2 regions of the Streptomyces sp. CA-250714 genome follow, and region 2 is predicted to be linked to the other one. Evidence: riboswitches for the same ligand, from Rfam matches in the RefSeq annotation. Region 2 holds a riboswitch; the other holds the start of a gene.

Region 1 (5,346 bases), on a different contig from region 2:
ATCTGGCCGCGCTGGAGCGGGAGTTGCGCACGAAGGACGTGGCCGCGCTGGTCGTCGAGCCCGTCCAGGGCAAGGGCGTGCACGCGGCTCCGCCCGGCTATCTGCGCGCGGCGCGGGAGCTGTTGCACCGGTACGGGGCGCTGCTGATCGCCGACGAGGTGCAGACGGGGCTGGGCCGCACCGGCGACTTCTTCGCCTACCAGCACGAGAAGGACGTGGATCCCGACCTGGTGTGTGTGGCCAAGTCTCTCTCCGGCGGCTACGTCCCGGTCGGTGCGACGCTCGGCAAGGAGTGGATCTTCAAGAAGGTCTACTCCTCGATGGACCGGGTGCTGGTCCACTCCGCCAGCTTCGGCTCCAACGCGCAGGCCATGGCGGCGGGACTGGCCACCCTCGCCGTCATGGACGACGAACGCCTCACCGAGAACGCCCGCCGCACCGGCGATCTGCTGCGCAGCCGGCTGGAGGCGCTGGTGGACAAGTACGAGCTGCTGCACGAGGTGCGTGGCCGGGGGCTGATGATCGGCATCGAGTTCGGCAAGCCCCGGTCGCTGAAGCTGCGCAGCCGCTGGACGATGCTCCAGGCAGCGCGCAAGGGGTTGTTCGCGCAGATGGTGGTGGTCCCTCTCTTGCAGAAGCACCGCATCCTCACCCAGGTCTCCGGGGACCATCTGGAGGTCATCAAGCTGATCCCCCCGCTGGTGATCGGCGAGGAGGAAGTGGAGCGCTTCGTCGACGCGTTCACCCAGGTCATGGACGATGCGCACAGTGGAGGCGGGCTCATGTGGGACTTCGGGCGCACGTTGGTCCGACAGGCGGTGGCCCATCGCTGAGGGGGGCTGCCCTGTCTGCGCAGGGCAGCCCCGTTCAACGATCAGCTCTGGCGGAGCAGTTCCCTCCGTACCGTGCGGGCCGCGGCCACCAGGTTTTCCAGTGAGGCCCTGGTTTCGGTCCAGCCGCGGGTCTTCAGGCCGCAGTCAGGGTTGACCCAGAGCCGTTCGGCTGGGATGGCCTCCAGGCCCTTGCGGAGGAGTGCCGCCATTTCATCGGCTCCCGGGACCCGCGGTGAGTGGATGTCGTACACGCCGGGACCCGCCTCACGGGGGTAGCCGTGGCCGGCCAGTTCGTCCGCGACCTGCATATGGGAGCGGGCCGCCTCCAGGCTGATGACATCGGCGTCCAGCTCGTCTATCGCGCCGATGATGTCGCCGAACTCCGCGTAGCACATATGGGTGTGGATCTGGGTGTCCGGGCGTACCCCGCTGGTGGTGAGCCGGAACGCGGCGGTCGCCCATGCCAGATATTCGGGCCGGTCGGCGGCGCGCAGCGGCAGCGTCTCGCGCAGCGCCGGCTCGTCGACCTGGATGACGGCGGTGCCCGCGGCCTCCAGCTCGCACACCTCGTCCCGCAGCGCGAGGGCCACCTGGCGTGCCGTCTCGGACACCGGCTGGTCGTCCCGTACGAACGACCAGGCGAGCATGGTCACCGGACCGGTGAGCATGCCCTTGACCGGGCGGGAGGTCAGCGACTGGGCGTACCGCGTCCAGCGGACCGACATCGGGCGCGGGCGTGCGACATCGCCCGCGAGGATCGGCGGGCGCACATAGCGGGTGCCGTACGACTGCACCCAGCCGTGCCGGGTGGCGAGGTAGCCGGTGAGCTGTTCGGCGAAGTACTGCACCATGTCGTTGCGTTCGGGCTCACCGTGCACCAGTACGTCGAGTCCGGCGCGCTCCTGGAAGCCGATCACCTCGCGGATCTCGGCCGCGATCCGCTCCTCGTACCCCGCCTCGTCGATCCGGCCGGCCCGTAGGTCGGCCCGGGCGGTACGCAGCTCGGTCGTCTGCGGGAACGAACCGATGGTGGTGGTCGGCAGCGGCGGCAGACCCAGCCGTGTGCGCTGCGCCGCGGTGCGCTGCCCGTACGGCAGCGGACGGCGGGTGTCCGCGTCGGTGACGGCGGCGGAGCGGGCCCGTACCGCCTTGTCGTGGGTGAGCGGCGAGGCCGTGCGGGAGGTCAGATCGGCACGGTTGGCGGCCAGCTCGGCACTGATGGCGCCGGTCCCCTCGGACAGACCGCGCGCCAGAGTGACGGTCTCCGCTGCCTTCTGCCGCGCGAACGCCAGCCAGCGGGCGACCTGCGGGTCGATATGGCGCTCGGCACGGGCGTCCAGCGGCACATGCAGCAGCGAGCAGGACGTCGCCACATCCACCCGCGCCGCGAGGCCCAGCAGGGTGGCGAGGGTGGCGATGGACCGCTCGTAGTCGTTGATCCACACGTTACGGCCGTCGACCACGCCCGCGACCAGCCGCTTTCCGGTCAGCCCGCCGACGGCGGCGAGCGCGTCCAGATTGCCAGCGGCCCGTCCCGTGAAGTCGAGGGCGAGGCCCTCCACGGGAGCCTTCGCCAGCACGGGCAGTGCCTCGCCGAGCCGGTCGAAGTAGGAGGCGACCAGCAGCCGGGGCCGGTCGGGGAGGGTGCCCAGCGCACGGTACGCCTGTGCCGCCGCCTCCAGCTCGGCAGGCGTACGGTCCTGCACCAGCGCGGGCTCGTCCAGCTGCACCCACTGGGCGCCCGCCGCGCGCAGGTCCGCGAGCACCTCCGCGTAGACGGGCAGCAGCCGCTCCAGCAGCGTCAGCGGCTCGAAATCGGGGGCGACGCCCGGCGCCGGCTTGGCCAGCAGGAGGTAGGTCACGGGTCCGACGAGCACCGGCCTGGCGCCCTTCAGGCCCAGTGCGAGGGCTTCCTTCAGCTCGGCCGTCTGCTTGCTCGCGTCCGCCCGGAAGACGGTGTCAGGTCCGAGCTCGGGCACCAGGTAGTGGTAGTTGGTGTCGAACCACTTGGTCATCTCCAGCGGCGCGGCCTCCTGGGTGCCGCGGGCCATGGCGAAGTACCCGTCCAGCGGGTCCGCCGCGACCGCTGCCCGGTGCCGCTCGGGGACGGCGCCGACCATGACGGTGGTGTCCAGGACGTGGTCGTAGTACGAGAAGTCCCCGGTGGGCACCTCGTGGATGCCCGCCTCCGCCAGCTGCTGCCAGTTGGCGCGGCGCAACTCGGCGGCCGTCGCACGGAGGGCGTCGGCGGTGACGCGGCCCTTCCAGTAGCCCTCGACGGCCTTCTTCAGCTCACGGTTCGGCCCCTGGCGGGGATAGCCGTGCACCGTGGCGCGTACCGGCGCGGGTGGGGGAGTGGTGGCCGGGTTCGCTGCTGTCGCTGTCACGCAACTCTCCTTCGCGAGATGTCTCCAGCGCTCCCGGAAGCACGGGACGAGGACGCGAAGGGGTGGCTGCACGGGCGGACGCGTGGCCGGCGCCGCCGCTGTGCGCTGTGTTCTCCGACCCGCCCTCGAGGTCTCCGGGAGGACCGTACGCGTGTGGACGCGTACGGGCAGCGGGCAGGTCTTCGGACTCGCGGGCGCGCCTGCCGGTCTCCCGGCGGGCACCTACTGGCCGTCGCTTCCCGGACCGTGGGTCCAGTGCGTGTGACGGCGGTCGTTCCCGCTCACCGCTGCGGGGCAGTCCCGGATTCACACCGGGTTCCCTCTTACGACGCCTCCCGCCTGGCCGGCGGGGCGAACCAGCTGCGGGCCCAGCATAGCTGGGAGGCCGTCGCGGGAGGGCTGGCCCGCGTTGCCTGTTTGCGAGGGCGCCCCCCGCTGTGCTTGGGCAGTCTGCGCCAGGGGCGCAGGGTGGGCAAGCGCAGCCACCGGCCACCGGGCCGCACCTGAGGGGCGCCCACTGCGGGGTGCGGGGTGCGGCCGTCGCGCGGGTGCGGCCCGCTTGTGCCCACCCGTCCCGCCCTGGGGGTACCCCCGGCCGGAGGCTGGGGGAGGGACAGATGCCCACAAGCGGAGGGCTCAGGGTTCCAGCAGGCGGGACTGCAACCGGGTGCGGGTGGCCGGGGAGAGTTTTAGGGCCTCCGTCAAGTAGGTGTCCGTGTCGCCCCAGGTTTCGTCGATGGTGGCGAAGGCCGCGTCGAGGTAGGCGGCGCGGGCGTCGAAGAGGGGGGCGAGCAGTTCCAGGACTTCCGGGGACATTCCGGCCCTGGACTTGCTGCTGCGGTAGATCTTGTAGCGCCGGTGCGGCTGGTTGGACTGGAGGTAGTCCTCCTCGATGGCGGCCCGCTCGACGCCGAGCGCCAGCAGCGTGACGGCGATCGACAGGCCCGCCCGGTCCTTGCCCGCCGCGCAGTGCATCAGCGCGGGTACGCTGTCCTCGGCGAGCGCGTGCAGGATGCGGCTGTGCTCGGCCGTACGCTCGCGGATCATGGTGCGGTAGGAGTCGGTCATCCGCTGGGCGGCGAGGCCGTCGCCGAGGATCGCCCGCAGCTGGTCCAGCTCGCCGTCCCGCACCAGCCGCCAGAACTCGGCGCCGTCGGCCGGGTCGGACAGCGGAAGGTTGACGTTGCGGACGCCCGGCAGCTCGATGTCGGGGCCGTCGAGGGCCTGATCCGCGGAGTTGCGGAAGTCGAAGACCGTGTGCAGCCCGAGCTCGCCGAGGAAGGCGGCGTCCTCAGGTGTGGCGTGTGCCAGGTGTCCGCTGCGGAAGAGCACCCCGCGCCGCACCCGGCGCCCGTCCACCGTCGGCAGGCCCCCGACGTCCCGGAAATTCCGTACCCCGGTCAGCACCGTATCGGCGGACTCCACACTCACGCGCGCTCCTAGCATCTGCGACGACCGTCCGTCCGACCATAAGGCATGGATGCCTGAGGCGATCAGCCCTTGGATGCGTGCACCGGATCGTAGCCTTCCGGTGGCTCAGGGTGACGACGGTGCTGGGTGTGATCCGTCCGTACGTCGCGCCGAGCGGTAGCCGTACAGCCACCCTCGCGAGCCCCAAGGCGCAGTGGTTCGGATGTGAACAATTTTCATGAGCTTCGGCGGCGGAACGCCGTGCTCGCGGTAGCCTCCGCGTATCGCCCAACTCCCTGTGCACTGCCGTGTATCTGGCTCATGCCTTACCTACGAGGAGTCTGGATTGAGTCATCTGCATTGGCGTGTGCGCGCTCTTGTGGGCGCGTATGCGGTGTCCGTCTATGGCAACTTTCTCAATCTGATCGCGTTGAGCCTGTTCACCTACGAGGTCACGGGGAGCGGTCTCGGTCTGGGCCTGCTCATGGCGCTGCGGTTGTCCGCGGGGGTGCTGGCGGGGCTGGGAGCCGGGGCTCTGGCGGGCAGGGTGGGGCGCCGAGCCATGATGATCGGCGCGGATCTCGTCCAAGCGGTGGCCATGGTGGTTCTCGCGCTGTGTGCGACGGGGTCGGCTCCCGTGTGGCTGCTGGCTGTCGTCGCGGTGGTGCTCGGTGCCGGGAACACGTTCTTCAACGTCGGACTGCGCAGTGCGGTCC
Region 2 (5,346 bases):
GGAACGTCTACGGCGTCGCCCAGAAGATGTCCTTCGACAAGAAGGACTTCCAGGGCATCAAGGACGCCTACGAGTTCGACCCGGTGGCCGAGCGCTACATCACCGTCGACCCGATGAACGAGGCCCGCTGGTACCCCACCCAGCTCACCCTCCAGGACGGCAGGGTGCTGACCGTCTCCGGGCTCGACGACATCGGCCAGGTCGTCCCCGGCAAGAACGAGATCTACAACCCGAGGACGAAGAAGTGGCACTACATGCCCAGGACCCGCTTCTTCCCCACCTACCCCGGGCTGCATCTGATCGGTGAGAACCGGGTCTTCTACAGCGGCACCACCGCCGGCTACGGACCCGCCGACAAGGGCCGCGTCCCCGGCGTCTGGAACCTTCGGACGAATCGGTTCACCAAGATCCCCGGCATGAGCGACCCGGACGTCCTGGAGACGGCGATGTCCGTGCCCCTGCCCCCCACCCAGTCGCGGAAGTTCATCGTCGAGGGCGGCGGCGGGGTCGGCGAGTCCGACAAAACCACGGACAAGACCCGCGTCGTGGATCTGACGTCCGACACCCCGCGCTTCCAGGACGGCCCCAAGCTCTACGACAAGGTCCGCTACCCCAGCAGCGTGATCCTGCCGGACGACACCGTGCTGACGACCAACGGCTCCGGCCGCTACCGGGGCAAGAGCGACAGCAACGTGCTGAAGGCCGCGCTGTACAACCCGAAGTCCAACCAGTTCAAGGAAGCCGCCGCGCCCCTGGTCGGCCGCAACTACCACTCCGGCGGTCTGCTGCTGCCCGACGGCCGGGTGATGACCTTCGGCTCCGACTCGCTGTACGCGGACAAGGCCAACACCAAGCCGGGCGCGTTCGACCAGCGGATCGAGATCTACACACCGCCGTATCTGCACAAGGGAAAGCAGCAACCGGAGTTGCGGAAGGCGGGCGGCAGCCCTCGGACGCTGGCGCCCGGCGCGCGTATCTCCTTCAAGAGCAAGGACGCCGCCTCACTGAAGAAGCTCCGACTGGTGCGGCCCGGCTCCTTCACTCACGTCACGAACGTGGAGCAGTCGTCGGTGGCGCTGAAGATGAAGAAGTCGCCTGACGGGACGGTGACCACGACCATCCCGGACGATCCGTCACTGGTGACGCCGGGCTGGTGGATGGTCTTCGGCGTGGACGGGAACGGTGTCCCGTCGAAGGCCCAGTGGGTCAAGGTGAACGTCGACCCCGGTGCGGCCCATCCCCCGGTGACTGCGGGGAACCCGAAGTAGGGGGGACGCGCCCCGTAAGGGGCGCGGGGAACTGCGCGAGCAACGACAACGCACCCGCAGCCTGCAACCGACAGCCAGGGGCAGCCCCTCCCCAGAACAGGGCGGGAGGGCTACCCCTTGGCGTTGCGGGCCAGTTCCAACGCGTAGGACGGCCACCAAGTACCCGGCGCAGGACCCCCACGGCACTGGCCGTCCGACTCCCCGGGGCGCTTGATCCACAGGTAGGCGTCCACCGCCTTGTTCCCCGTCCTGGTGGTGGGCGCCTCGCCCAGCGCCCGCCCGGGCGGGTTGCACCAGCTCTCCTGCCCGCCACCGCGCAGCGGCCCGTTTCCGTTCCTGCTGGTGTCGACGACGAACGGCTTGTCGCCGACCATCGCGGACAGCCGCTTGCCGTACGCGACGTTCGAGGCGGTCGTCTGGAAGTTGGAGACGTTCAGCGCGAACCCGTCGGCCGCGCCGATCCCCGCCCGGTTGAGCGGTTCGACCAGCCCGCCCGGATCGCGGACCCAGTCCGGATTGCCGGCGTCCAGATAGACCTTCGTACGGGGGAGTTTCCCGAGCCGGCTGACGGCGTCGTGGAGGAGCTGGTAACGCTCCTCGCGCTGCTGCGGCGCGGCGCAGTCGCCGGAGACCGTGTGCGCCAGGGCGTCCGGCTCCACGATCACCGTGGCCGTCCGGTTCCCGATGCCCTCCGCGACGCCGTCCAGCCAACTGCGGTACGCCGCCGAGTCCTTCGCGCCGCCCTTGCTGTACTGGCCGCAGTCGCGGTGCGGGATGTTGTAGAGGACGAGCAGCGCGGCGCGGTCCGCGGCGGCAGCGGCCTTGGTGACGCGGGCGGTGTGGCCACGGGGGTCCTTCGCGTCGATCCACTCCGCCACCGGCTGCCGGGCGATCTTCGCGAGCTGCCTGGCCCGTGCGGAACTCCCGTCCTTCGCATAGGCACGGGCCTGCCGCGCGGCGCTGCCCTGGGGGTTCACCCAGTACGGGGCAACGGACTTGGGGCGCTGCCGCACCGTCGAATCCGGCTGCTCACCGTCGTCCGAACCGCCGCCCGACGACGAGCAGCCGGCCAGCAGCAGGGCCGCTGCCAGGGCGCTGCCCGCCACGTTCCGGGCGCGGGCGCGCACCGTATGCGCCGTACGCAGGTGTCGTGCGCCGTCTTTGGCGCTGCCGTACATCCATTCCCCCTCGGCTGTGCTCCGGCCGCCGACGGACCAGCGACCGGCCGTCGGCCGGACCCCTGACGGGCCACAACGTCGCCCATCGTGTCACAGGGCCCGTACCGCACGGCCGGGTTCCGCACCCGGTGTGACGGAGTCCTTATTGACAGTGCCCATGTCAGGCTGGGAGCCTCCCGGACGGCACACTTCCATATTGAGGCGACAGAGCGCAGGAACCCGGTGCGACTCCGGGACGGTCCCGCCACTGTGTCCGCAGCCGCCCCCGACGGCTGCGGGAGTCAGGAACTGACCTGTCGCTTCTCCACCGATGGGGCGTGGAAACCCCAGGAGGAGGCATGCGGATGTCCCCGCACACCGTCGGCACGACCGTCGCATCCGAGAGCGCCGCCGCACACCCGGCGACTGTCAGGACCCGCGACTGGCTCATCGTCGCCGCCGCCGCGATCGTCGCACTGATCGCGCTGTACGCCGTCTTCGTCGACAACGGCAATCTCGTCTCGGCCACCGGCTCCTACCTCCACGAGTTCTCACACGACGGCCGTCATCTGTTCGGCGCCCCCTGCCACTGACCGATCGGGGGTCGCTCGACATGTCCGTCTCCGCACAGCCAACTCCCTATCCCCTGCTGCCCCTTCTCGGCCGCGGCCTCGCGGCCGGCGGGATCGCGGGACTGGCCACGGGGCTGTTCTCGCTGCTGCTCGCCGAACCCGTGATGGACCGCGCCATCCGGCTGGAGGAGAAACGCTCGGCGGCGGAAGCCGCCGCGCACAGCCACGCGGGTCACGGTGGGCACAGCCATGCCGCCGAGGCCGAAGAGCTGTTCAGCCGGGGCACCCAGCACTTCGGGCTGGTGGTCACCGCCGTGGTGGCGGGGCTGGCGATCGGGGTGTTCTTCACCCTCGCCTATGCCCTCGTCAACCGCTCCGCCGCCCGCGACGACGGCCGCGGCTGGCAGCGCGCCATGGGCCTGGCCGGTGCGGGATTCCTCGCGCTGTCCCTGCTCCCGGCGCTGCGCTACCCCGCCAACCCGCCTGGGGTCGGTGACGGCGGCACCGTCACCGAACGGCAGGGCCTGTGGCTGGCCGCGCTGGTCATCGGCGTACTGGGAATGGTGCTGGCGCACCAGGTGCACCAGCGGCTCGGACAGGCCGGGCACGGCCTTCCGGTACGCCAGTTGGGGGCCGCGGCAGCCGTCGTCGCCACCTTGGCGGCGCTCTTCCTGCTGCCGGACAACCCGGACCCGGTCCCGGTTCCGGCCGCCCTGCTGTGGGACTTCCGAGTGCTCTCGCTGGGCGGGCACCTGGTCCTGTGGACCGTACTGGGCGCCGTGTTCGCGGCCCCGGCGCTGCGCCGGCAGCGGCCCTCCGACCGGGAGGGGCAGCCCGAGCCGGCGACGGCTTCGGCGGCCTCCTGAAGTCGGAAGCCTGCACCGGGACGCCGGGCGGGGGCCGCGCCGCCGCCTCCGCCCGAGCATCCGGCCTCGGCCCGGCTTCGGCCCAGCCGCAGAACCGTGCGGCCCCCGCTTCGGGCCCGCCCCGCCGCGGATCCGGTTGTGGACCTCCGCGCCTCAGATCCGGTCGACGAGGTCCGCGATCGAGTCGACGACGCTGGAGGGGCGGTAGGGGTAGCGCTCGATCTCGTCGGGGCGGGTCAGCCCTGTCAGCACCAGGAAGGTCTCCAGACCGGCCTCCATACCGGCACGGACATCGGTGTCCATCCGGTCGCCGATCATGGCGCTGGTCTCGGAGTGGGCGCCGATCGCGTTGAGCCCGGCGCGCATCATCAGCGGGTTGGGCTTGCCGACGAAGTAGGGGTGCTGGCCTGTGGCCTTGGTGATGAGGGCCGCGACCGAGCCGGTGGCGGGCAGCGCACCCTCGGCCGAGGGGCCGGTCTCGTCGGGGTTGGTGGCGATGAAGCGCGCGCCGTCGTTGATGAGCCTGATGGCCCGGGTCAGCGCCTCGAAGCTGTAGGTGCGGGTCTCGCCGAGGACGACGTAGTCGGGGTCGGCGTCGGAGAGGACGTACCCGATGTCGTGCAGGGCCGTCGTCAGCCCGGCCTCCCCGATCACATAGGCGGTGCCGCGCGGGCGCTGGTCGTCCAGGAACTGCGCGGTGGCCAGCGCGGAGGTCCAGATGTTCTCCGTCGGCACGTTCAGCCCGATACGGGACAGCCGTGCGTGCAGGTCGCGAGGGGTGTACATGGAGTTGTTGGTGAGCACCAGGAACGGCCGCCCCGACTCCTTGAGCCGCTTGATGAACGAGTCGGCGCCGGGGACGGGGATTCCCTCGTGCATCAGCACACCGTCCATGTCGGTGAGCCAGGACTCGATGGGCTTGCGCTCTGCCACGGATGGACTCCTGCCAGGTCGTGGTGGTCCGGCCGACGGGGATGTGCCGCTACGCCGAGGCACGAAACCGGCCGCCGCGCTCAGCGTAACGGCAGCAACCGGTGCTGGTCAGCCGAGACGTACGCCGCCGAGTGCGTCGGGTGCCCGGGCGCGACGGTGCGACTTGTTACCGCTCCGTAGAGCATCGTCTGCGGCAGTCGGCAGGCAGTTCCGCCGACAGAGGTTCCGCGCCGCGTTCACCTCGCCGTTGTGCCGGGGCCACAAGCGCACATCCAAATGCGGACGTTGGGCGGCAGCTCCGCGTGGGCGAGGGATGACTGGGGCGGGTGCGTGCTCCGGTGGGCGGGCTTTGCAAGGGTGGGGGCATGAACCGCATGGACACCACCGTCACGCCGCTCCGCGTCGGGCTGCTCGGCTACGGCCTGGCCGGATCGGTCTTTCACGCCCCGCTGATCGCCACCACGCCGGGGCTCGCCCTGGACACCGTCGTCACCTCGGACCCGGAGCGCCAGAAGCACGCACGGGAGGCCGGCGGCCCGGACGGTGAGGT

Evidence for each region. Region 2 has a riboswitch for cobalamin ahead of ACQEU8_RS31140 (CbtB domain-containing protein). Riboswitches for the same ligand answer to the same signal wherever they lie in the genome.
Region 1: linked by a shared signal. The riboswitch ahead of metE (5-methyltetrahydropteroyltriglutamate--homocysteine S-methyltransferase) and the one ahead of ACQEU8_RS31140 (CbtB domain-containing protein) in region 2 are both predicted to bind cobalamin.

Annotation. Positions count from the first base shown of each region.
Region 1 covers NZ_JBNJMI010000001.1:1,356,711-1,362,056, reverse strand. The annotation lists gene ACQEU8_RS06120 (aspartate aminotransferase family protein) at 1-833, shown strand, start outside; gene metE (5-methyltetrahydropteroyltriglutamate--homocysteine S-methyltransferase) at 875-3,220, opposite strand; cobalamin riboswitch at 3,377-3,596, opposite strand; gene ACQEU8_RS06110 (tyrosine-protein phosphatase) at 3,857-4,666, opposite strand; gene ACQEU8_RS06105 (MFS transporter) at 4,998-5,346, shown strand, end outside.
Region 2 covers NZ_JBNJMI010000002.1:2,734,855-2,740,200, forward strand. The annotation lists gene ACQEU8_RS31130 (galactose oxidase-like domain-containing protein) at 1-1,268, shown strand, start outside; gene ACQEU8_RS31135 (glycoside hydrolase family 6 protein) at 1,379-2,446, opposite strand; cobalamin riboswitch at 2,636-2,757, shown strand; gene ACQEU8_RS31140 (CbtB domain-containing protein) at 2,785-3,018, shown strand; gene ACQEU8_RS31145 (CbtA family protein) at 3,039-3,863, shown strand; gene ACQEU8_RS31150 (HAD-IIA family hydrolase) at 4,017-4,796, opposite strand; gene ACQEU8_RS31155 (Gfo/Idh/MocA family oxidoreductase) at 5,162-5,346, shown strand, end outside.